One region of the Paenibacillus sp. OK076 genome, then DNA from elsewhere that is predicted to be linked to it. Evidence: riboswitches for the same ligand, from Rfam matches in the RefSeq annotation. Region 1 holds a riboswitch; each other region holds the start of a gene.
What was found. A riboswitch is a leader RNA that binds a small molecule or an ion and turns the genes downstream of it on or off. The one in region 1 is predicted to bind S-adenosylmethionine.
Positions count from the first base shown of each region.

Region 2: another riboswitch for S-adenosylmethionine. It lies ahead of mmuP (S-methylmethionine permease); the one in region 1 lies ahead of metA (homoserine O-acetyltransferase MetA).
Region 3: another riboswitch for S-adenosylmethionine. It lies ahead of BMY78_RS27880 (methionine ABC transporter ATP-binding protein); the one in region 1 lies ahead of metA (homoserine O-acetyltransferase MetA).

Region 1 is NZ_FOCH01000001.1:1,039,867-1,043,131, reverse strand. Features, by position in the region: gene BMY78_RS04860 (aminotransferase class I/II-fold pyridoxal phosphate-dependent enzyme) at 1-648, opposite strand, end outside; gene metA (homoserine O-acetyltransferase MetA) at 673-1,590, opposite strand; SAM riboswitch class I at 1,825-1,949, opposite strand; gene corA (magnesium/cobalt transporter CorA) at 2,403-3,265, shown strand, end outside.
Region 2 is NZ_FOCH01000006.1:29,742-33,006, forward strand. Features, by position in the region: gene BMY78_RS28460 (Ger(x)C family spore germination protein) at 1-937, shown strand, start outside; SAM riboswitch class I at 1,035-1,137, shown strand; gene mmuP (S-methylmethionine permease) at 1,232-2,644, shown strand; gene mmuM (homocysteine S-methyltransferase) at 2,622-3,265, shown strand, end outside.
Region 3 is NZ_FOCH01000005.1:257,263-260,527, forward strand. Features, by position in the region: gene BMY78_RS27870 (MetQ/NlpA family ABC transporter substrate-binding protein) at 1-40, opposite strand, end outside; gene BMY78_RS27875 (methionine ABC transporter permease) at 120-779, opposite strand; gene BMY78_RS27880 (methionine ABC transporter ATP-binding protein) at 780-1,814, opposite strand; SAM riboswitch class I at 1,942-2,083, opposite strand; gene BMY78_RS27885 (Cthe_2314 family HEPN domain-containing protein) at 2,215-2,943, opposite strand; gene BMY78_RS27890 (COX15/CtaA family protein) at 3,160-3,265, opposite strand, start outside.

The DNA of each region.
Region 1 (3,265 bases):
TTTGGTAATAATCAATCCGGCAAGTACATCATTATGACCACCCAGATACTTTGTGGCACTATGGATGATGATATCGGCACCGAGTTCAATTGGACGCTGGAAGAAAGGAGTCAGTAGTGTATTATCCACAATGGTCAGCAAGTTGTGGCTCTTGGCCCAGGAGCATACCGCTTCCACATCCGTAATCATCATTAATGGATTGGTTGGTGTCTCAATAAATACCGCTTTTGTATTCGGCTGACGAATACTTTCCAGAGCTGCCAGATCATTGGTATCGACGTAACTTGCCGTCACACCAAATCTAGATAGGATGCGCTCTAGCAAACGATACGTTCCGCCGTACAGATCCAGCGATACAATCAGATGATCCCCTTGTCCAAATAAGGCGAAAATCGTTTGCAAGGCAGCCATGCCGGAGCTACAGGCAAATCCGGCGTCACCGGATTCCAACGCTGCCGCTGCTTCTTCCAACACTTTACGGGTTGGATTGGTCGTACGAATATAATCAAATCCCGTGCTTTGTCCAAGCTTGGGGTGGCGAAACGCAGTGGATTGATAGATCGGAAAATTAATGGCGCCTGTTACCGGTTCATTGATAGACCCAATTTGGGCCAATCGGCTTTCGATTTTCAACTTGTTGTCTTCCATTGCAGCATCCTCCTGTAATGTCGATTAGATTTGCGGACCAATATCGTAAGGTGTCTCTTGATACACATAGTAATTGAGCCAATTAGAGAATAATAAGTTTGCATGTGCCCGCCAAGTAGCCGGGGGAACACGGGAAGGATCGTCATTCGGGAAATAATGTTTAGGCAGCGCAATGTTCATGCCTTTAGCTGCATCCCGGTCATATTCCCATTTCAATGAAAGCGGATCATACTCGGCATGTCCGGTTGCAAAAATCTGTTTGCCGTCTTTGGTAGCAACCAGGAAAATTCCTGCTTCCTCAGACTCAGCCAATATTTCAAGGTTATCATTTTTTTCAATATCTTCACGGCGCACTTCCGTATGGCGGGAATGCGGAACGTTGAATACTTCATCAAATCCGCGCAGCAGCTGCACATTGGATCTGTTGATCGTATGTGAGAATACACCGAAACATTTTTCATCCAGCGGAACTTTGGGAACTCCGAAATGATGGTATAAACCCGCTTGGGAAGCCCAACATATATGCATAGTCGAAGTCACATTGGTTTTGGTCCATTCGAAGATCTCCTGGATTTCTTTCCAGTAGTTCACGTCTTCAAAGTCCATTTGCTCTACAGGAGCGCCTGTAATGATCATGCCGTCAAAGCGGCGGTGTTCGATCTCATCAAAGGTTTTGTAGAACAAGTCCAAATATTCCTGCGATGTGTTTTTGGACGTATGAGACTTCGGATGAACCAGAACGATATCTACCTGAATGGGTGTGTTACCCACCAGACGAAGCAATTGTGTTTCTGTCGTTTCCTTTGTAGGCATCAGGTTTAATATAGCGATACGCAGCGGACGGATATCCTGCTTATAAGCGGATGTCTCGTCCATGACAAAGATGTTCTCTCCTGCAAGTACTTCCTTGGCAGGCAGTGTGTCTGGAATTTTGATTGGCATGGTGGTTCTAACTCCTCCTTGTGCATAAATAGATGCAGCCACTGCAGATGCGATACGCTTCGCATCCGTACAGTTATAGGCTGCCATGAGCTTGCCTGCAGGCGCTGAATTGCAACCACATTGCTGTCGGCAGGCTCAAGTTCCTTAGCGAAAATCACTGCTGAGAAGTCGGTGCATATAACAAAGACCTTCCTCGGATTCCGAGAAAGGTCATATGTAAATAGATATGCGCCTCTCTCATCTCTCAGTTACAACAGTGTCACTCGGACACTTGGTCGCTGCAAGAATTAGCACCGTGCGGTATACCGCCGGTTGCCGGGTTTCATCGGGCCAGTCCCTCCACCTACTCTTGATAAGATTTCGCTTTATTCAATTGTAAAAACTAGTGTGGTTCACCCTTTACTTTAAGACATTAATCCCCTCACGTCAAGGTGTAGTTCTATGCATGTTCCTCAGGATCGGAACCGTTCATCATCCGTTGTCATACACTGCTCCAGGGCGCGAAATCGACACATTTTTGCGCTTGAAAGGACCCTGTACCAGCGGTATACTAGACAAGTGTTATAAACCCTTATGTGAGAGGTGACATATTCAATGGATGGCGACCCGAGGCCTGACTGGCAGCCGAATTCCGACAAACTGCATAGAGAATTGATATCAGCATGCCGGCAGCGGGACGTTACTTCCGTTTGATTATAGAGCGAACGCAGTCCTGACTTCCAGGCTCCGCTGCCGACCGGCTGATCTGTTCTTTTTGCGCCCATATTGATGAAATCCGCCCATTTGGCGGGTGCAGAAGGAGTAGATGAATAATGAAAATCCGGTTGGTAAACAACGGTGTATTTATTCCGGTGGACGACATTCAGCAGGCGCTGACTCCACCAGCGGAAGGATTTTACTGGATTGATGCGGACGTAGACGATTTGGCGGTACTTCAACCCCTTTTCATGATGCATGATCTGGCCGTGGAAGACTGTTTGAGTGACGAAGAACAACGTCCGAAGATTGAAATTTATGAGAGCCATTATTTTATTGTTATTAACAGCATTCGTTTCGATGATGAAGAGATTTTCTTACGTGCCGTCAACCTGTTCCTTGGCAGACACTTTATTATCAGTGTGACCAAACAGAAAGTCAGCGAATTGCGGACATTGAAACCAATTCTGTGGGAACAGGAAATCAGTACACCGGATAAGCTGCTCTACCTGCTGGTTGACTTGATTGTTGATAATTATTTTACCGTCGGTGACCGAATTGAAGCCCGCATCGAGAAGCTGGAAGAAGACATTCTGATGCATACCAAAAAGTCTCACCTGAATGAGATTATCGGGTTGCGCAGTGAGATTTTATGGCTGAAGAAAGTGCTGGGGCCTCAGAAAGAGGTCATTAACACACTCAATAAAAAAGATCTGCGTCTTATTGATGATCAACTGCAGAAGTATTTCAGTGACATTTATGAGAATGCTGTGAAAATATCTGAAACCTTTGAGACTTATCGCGACTTGATGGGGAACTTGCGAGAAGCTTACCAATCCAGTATCGCCAATAGGGCGAATGAGATCATGCGTGTGTTCACCGCCATTACCACGGTGTTCATGCCGCTGACCGTGATCACTGGTATCTATGGGATGAACTTCACGAACATGCCTGAGCTGAACTGGAAGTATGGTTATTT
Region 2 (3,265 bases), on a different contig from region 1:
AGGGCAATCTTTTTTGAATGAAAGGTTGACTGGAGATTCCCTGTTTCAGATCTTTCGTCAGTTTGCTCTAAGAAGAGACCGTCCACTCATTGGTCATCATTTAAAGGTCATCGTTGTTTCTCATGAGTTGTCCAAGAAATATAGTTTGGAGCAGCTGCTTGACTTTATTTTGCGTGATAATGATATCCGCCCCAGTTGTCTGGTTTTAGTAAGCCATGGAACAGCTCACGAAGCTCTTAGTTCTATAGAGCCGGGAGAAGTTCCGGCCTTTTATTTAAAGGGAGTGGTAGGGAATTCGTACCGTTCCAACAAGATCCTTCCTCCTGTGTCTCTTGCGAAGCTTGACGGGAAAATGCAGTCCGGGTCAAGCTTTTTGTTGCAGAATGTCCTTACAGCCGAGGGTGAGCATAAATTCTCAGGGGCAGGGATCTACAAAGGAGAGACGAAAAAATGGATCGGCTCTATAAATCAGATTGAACTCGAAGGATTGTCATGGATCACAGGGAAGGCCCAGCAAGGAGCTGTTAAATCATACGCTCCACCCAATGGCCATACGGTAACCTATGAAATCAAGTCTACCAAGAGTAAAATCATACCACTGGTTCAAGGCAACAACATCTCTTTTCATGTAAAGATTGAATCAGAAGGCCAACTCATGGAAGATTGGAGTTCCCCGGAAATCCCTTCAACGGACAAGTATATTCGTAAATTGGAGATACAGTTTGCGGATACAATCAAAGAACAAATACAGCAGGTTATGAATAAAATGCAGCGTACCTATCGGGTGGACGTGGCCGGATTTGGTGAAGAGCTGAGGATCAAATATCCGAAGGTGTGGAAAAAAGTGAAAAAAGATTGGGATGAAACATTCAGTCACGTTCCCGTAACCTATGATGTGAAACTGAATATTAAAGATTCTGGATCATCGACGGATTAATCACAAGGAATAAGATTCTCTTTACTCTACAAAGTGGATGATGATATTTAATAGTTGACACAAACATGATAGATCGCTATATTTATAAAAAATCATTTTCTTATCCAGAGAGGTGGAGGGACTGGCCCTTAGAAACCTCAGCAACAGATCTGAAGGATACTGTGCTAATTCCAGCGGGTGAACAGCCTGATAGATAGGAGCGTTTGTTTTTATTTGTCAGTAACGGCGCACTCTTCAGGAAGAGTGTGTCTTTTTGTTTTGTTGTTTTCTGGATGAAGAAGTAGGGGAGCAGGCATGAATAACAACAAAGATACGGGGCATTTTCAGCGTAAAATGCAGGCACGGCATGTAGTTATGCTCTCACTCGGTGGAGTCATCGGTACAGGGTTATTTCTAAGTTCGGGTTATACTATCCAGCAGGCAGGACCGATCGGTACCATTCTGTCTTATCTGATCGGAGCGATTGTCGTCTATCTGGTCATGCTCTGTCTAGGTGAACTTTCTGTTCATATGCCAGAGACAGGGGCGTTTCATAGCTATGCGGCAAAATACATCGGACCAGCAACAGGATACACAGTAGCCTGGTTGTATTGGCTAACCTGGACGGTTGCCCTCGGTTCCGAATTTACAGCGGCCGGGCTGTTGATGCAGCGCTGGTTCCCTTCAGTGAATGTTTGGATCTGGAGCGCATTGTTTGCGCTTATGATCTTCCTGTTCAACGCGCTGACTGTCAAATTTTTTGCGGAATCGGAGTTCTGGTTTTCCGCAGTTAAAGTCCTTACAATTGTAGTCTTCATTATTCTTGGGGGCGCAGCCGTATTTGGTATTATTCCAATGGCAGATTCGGAACCTGCACCGTTTCTATCCAATATTACAGCATCGGGTTGGTTCCCCAATGGGGCTACTGCGATACTAATGACGATGCTTGCCGTAAACTTTGCGTTCTCGGGTACCGAATTGATTGGGATTGCTGCCGGGGAAACAGAGAATCCGGAGAAGACGATTCCAAAAGCGATCCATACCACACTGTGGCGTTTAATTATCTTTTTCATCGGAACAATTGTCATTCTCTCGGCACTGCTTCCGATGTCGGATGCGAGTGTGCTCGAAAGTCCGTTTGTGGCGGTCATGGAGCGGGTGGGAGTACCCTATGCAGCAGACATTATGAACTTTGTTATTTTGACGGCGATTCTGTCTGCGGCTAATTCGGGGTTGTATGCATCTTCACGGATGCTCTGGTCTCTGGCTGATAAAAAGACGATCTCCCCATGGTTTGCCACATTGACCAAACGTGGTGTGCCGCTGAATGCGCTCTTGATCAGTATGGTTGGGGGCGGTCTGGCTTTGCTGTCCAGTATCATTGCGCCAGGTACCGTATATATTACACTGGTTTCCATTTCAGGTCTGGCTGTTGTTGCGGTATGGATGAGCATCAGTGCTTCACAGTATATGTTCCGCAGACAGTATATCCGGGAAGGACATGCGGTCAAAGATCTGGTCTACCGCACACCACTGTACCCGGCGGTACCGATTATTTCATTTATATTGTGCCTGGCTTCATGTATAGGCATTGCTTTTGACCCGACACAGCGAATAGCGCTGTATTGCGGAGTTCCATTCATTGCAGTGTGTTACGCAGTTTATTATCTGACAGAACGTGTGAATAAGAAAAGAGGACAAGTACATGACGCAAGTACAACAGACTAATCCCATAGAACAGATCCTGCGTGAGTATCCGGTCATGATTCTGGATGGGGCGCTGGCAACCGAACTGGAACAGCATGGCTGTGATCTGGATGATCCGCTCTGGTCTGCACGTGTGTTACTGGAGAATCCGGACGTGATCCTTCAGGTCCATGCAGATTATTTTCGCGCTGGAGCCGACTGTGCGATTACATCCAGTTATCAGGCGACGGTGGAAGGCTTCGGCAAGCGAGGCATCGGAGAGCAGCAGTCGCTGGAGCTGATTCGCAAGACGGTGGAGTTGGCTGTGCAGGCGCGAGATGATGTCTGGGCAGAAGTGCAAGGTGAAGCCGCAGAGCATGTATCCGGCAATGATTTAAACGGTAAAAAACAAACGGCAGTTGCCATGGGAAATAGGGCATCGGCTCGTCCAAGACCGATTGTTGCTGCATCCGTTGGACCGTACGGCGCATATCTGGCAGATGGCTCGGAGTATGTCGGTCACTATGGTGTCTCGGACGAGACGTTGAGCGCGTTTCATCGTCCACGGATCACAGCCTTGCTGGAAGCAGGGGCGGATATTCTGGCCTTTGAGACGATCCCATCCTTGCAGGAAGCACAGGTACTGATCGATTTATTAAAAGA
Region 3 (3,265 bases), on a different contig from region 1:
TCAGCATAATGCTAAGTAGAGCAAAAGACCATTTTTTCATGTGTAAAACCCCTTCTCCAATAAATTTTTTTGCATTTTGCACCAAGTCGATACCGAATCAGGCAAATGCTATATATGTGTTATTTCCTGGTGAACCATTTAACCAAACGATCGCCAGCCATCTGAAGCACTTGCACCAGAATGACCATAAATACAACGGATATAATCATAATTTCATACTGATAACGGAAGTATCCATAGTTGATTGCCAATGTTCCCAGACCTCCACCACCAACCATTCCCGCCATCGCCGTGTAGGAAACAAGGGTAACGATTGTAATGGTGATCCCGGCTAACAGACCCGGCAATGCCTCTGGCAGAAGTACGCGCCGTACAATCTGTCCGGTTGAAGCGCCCATCGCCTGTGCCGCTTCAATGACGCCACGATCCACTTCACGCAGTGTAGTTTCCACCAATCGGGCAAAGTATGGAGCTGCGGCAATGACGAGCGGTGGTATGACACCCAGCACTCCTGTAGCTGTGCCGACCAGTGAACGCGTAAACGGAATGAGTGCAACAATCAAAATGATAAATGGCACTGAGCGCAGAATGTTTACAATGAACGATAATATCGTGTACACCACTTGGGACTGGATCGAAGCCGACCTTGCCGTCATAAACAGCAATACGCCTAGCGGCAGACCAATGATGATCGTGAACAAGCCCGATGCTCCCAGGATTTGCAGTGTTTCAATCGAAGCCTTACCGATTTCTTCCCAACGTACCGTTGAAAAATCCATTTAACGAAGCACCTCCACATCAAGTCCCTGATCCACTAACTCTTTAATGGTGAGATTAATCTCATCTGACTGTCCCTCGAACCGAACGGTCAGCTGTCCATAGGGAACTTGTTTGATGGTTGAAATGGTGCCTTGCAAAATGGCGAAATCCACTCCTGTTTTACGAACCGTTCTGGACAAAATCGCCTCATAGGTTTTATTGCCCAGGAAGGATATTTTCACAAGCTTAGAAGCTCCGTTCGTCTGTAATGAGACATCTGCACTCGCCAGAGCGGTCTCTTCCAATGCAATTCCAACCTCATGGTCCCGCATCATAAAGTCACGCGTAATGGCATGCTGTGGCTTGAGGAATACTTCCGTTACCGGCCCTTGCTCCACGATGCCTCCCTGATGGATAACCGCCACCTGATCACAGATATTCTGGATCACGTGCATCTCATGGGTGATTAGCACAATCGTGAGGTTGTACTTTTCATTGATATCCAGCAATAACTTCAGAATCGAATCGGTTGTCTGGGGATCAAGTGCCGATGTGGCCTCATCACACAACAGCACGTTCGGATCACTCGCGAGTGCTCTCGCAATACCGACCCTTTGCTTCTGTCCGCCTGACAGCTGGGCCGGATATTTATTGCTGTGGTCCTCCAGCCCAACCAATGCGAGCATTTCCTTCACTTTCCGATCAATGGCAGCCTTGGGCGTATTAACGAGCTTCAAAGGAAAAGCCACATTATCATATACCGTAGCTGAGGATAACAGATTAAAGTGTTGAAAAATCATGCCGATCTTACGCCGTTGTTGTTGCAAATCGGACTTATTGAGATCGGTTAGGTTGATACCATCAACCCAAACCTCGCCTGCCGTGGGGCGTTCGAGCAAATTGATACAACGGATCAATGTACTCTTGCCTGCACCGGAATGACCGATAACTCCAAATATTTCACCCTTGCGGATATTCAAATTTAGTTCCGATAAGGCCGTCGTACTTTTTGAACCTTTACCGTACGTCTTGGTTAAACCTTTTAATTCAATCAAAATTACTGCTCCTTCCCACTGCCTACATGTATCTTTACCCGAATGAAAGGAAAACTCCCCTTCATCGTACAAAAAAAGAGCCCCTTTTGCAGAAACAAAAAGGGCTCTTCACGTGAAAGATTATACCTTCTCATCTGCCAAAATCGTGCCCTGCACCATTTTGTAGGAATTAGCACCTAACATCTATAAAGTATGACACAGCTGTCATGCCGTTATAAATCGGTTGCCGGGCTTCATCGGGCCTGTCCCTCCGCCGCTCTCGATAAGAAATATTTAATTTATAAGTTCAGTAGTAGTTATAATGTTAATGTCATAAATGTTAATTCCATCTAACTGTCAATCAGGAACTCAGTATAATCCAAGTATTCCGATTTGTCAAAGGCAAATATTACAATTCAAATCACTTTGGCGGTTGAGCCACTCCCTGCTTATGCCACTTCTTGTTGATGTAGCCGTACGCTGCTTTTAACGTCTTACATACCATGTCTACGCCCTCGCGGAGTTCCAAAAGATGCTGATCCAGGTCCTCCAGCTTCACTTTCCCCTGCAAAGTTTGGTGTAGCTGCCACAGATCATCCTGCATTTCGGAATTCATGTAATGAATCTCCATGTTTCGTAGTTTACGTAATTTGCTCATTGGCTCACGGTAGGAATCTTTAATCTGGATGAGTTCGTTGGCAAGAACATAATGCTGCTTGTCATATCCGAACTGTCTTAATACGGTAAAGTAAGAATAATGTGTTTTAACATTGGTTGTGTTCAGCTCAAACATTTCATTCAACACTGTACCTAACTTATCCAGAATGGCAAAACATCGGATGAAGCCATCCTTATAGAAATAGACGTAACGGGCATACTCCGCTTTTTCTGGTAACGTCATATCATCCGTAGAGCCCGCTTTGACTTTCTGACGGAAATGGGAAGCTGCAAAACAACTTTGCTCCAGTTCATCCAGCGAAGAGATCAATCCCTGGGTCCATATATACAGTTTACGAAAATCATGGGTAGGATCATGGTCCACATGCATCTGTCGCTGAAATAGCTCAAGTGTATCCGCCATCGCTTCCATCGCGTCCTTTAGTATGCCTTCGTTCTTACGTGGCTTTTCACCCAGCAACGTTCGCAGCATATATAGCCTCCTCTTTCCACTCTGCAGATCATCAAATTAATAATAATTCATCATATTAAACAAAATCGGAGTCAGAGTAAACGTATGACCGCTGCTTACAATAGGGTGCCCTGACACGCCTGACATCAAACAAAGTTCACCTGTCCAATGATGTACATCATCGGATGGTGAACTTCACTGGATTCATCCCCTGAACTACAATAATTCGGATATAGATTAGAACCGGTTAACGGGCCGATGCAGCTTGTACACCAGGAAACTCATATAAGTTAATACGCCGAACAAAATGGCAATATCCAGCATATGCGCCAGCGCCACGAAC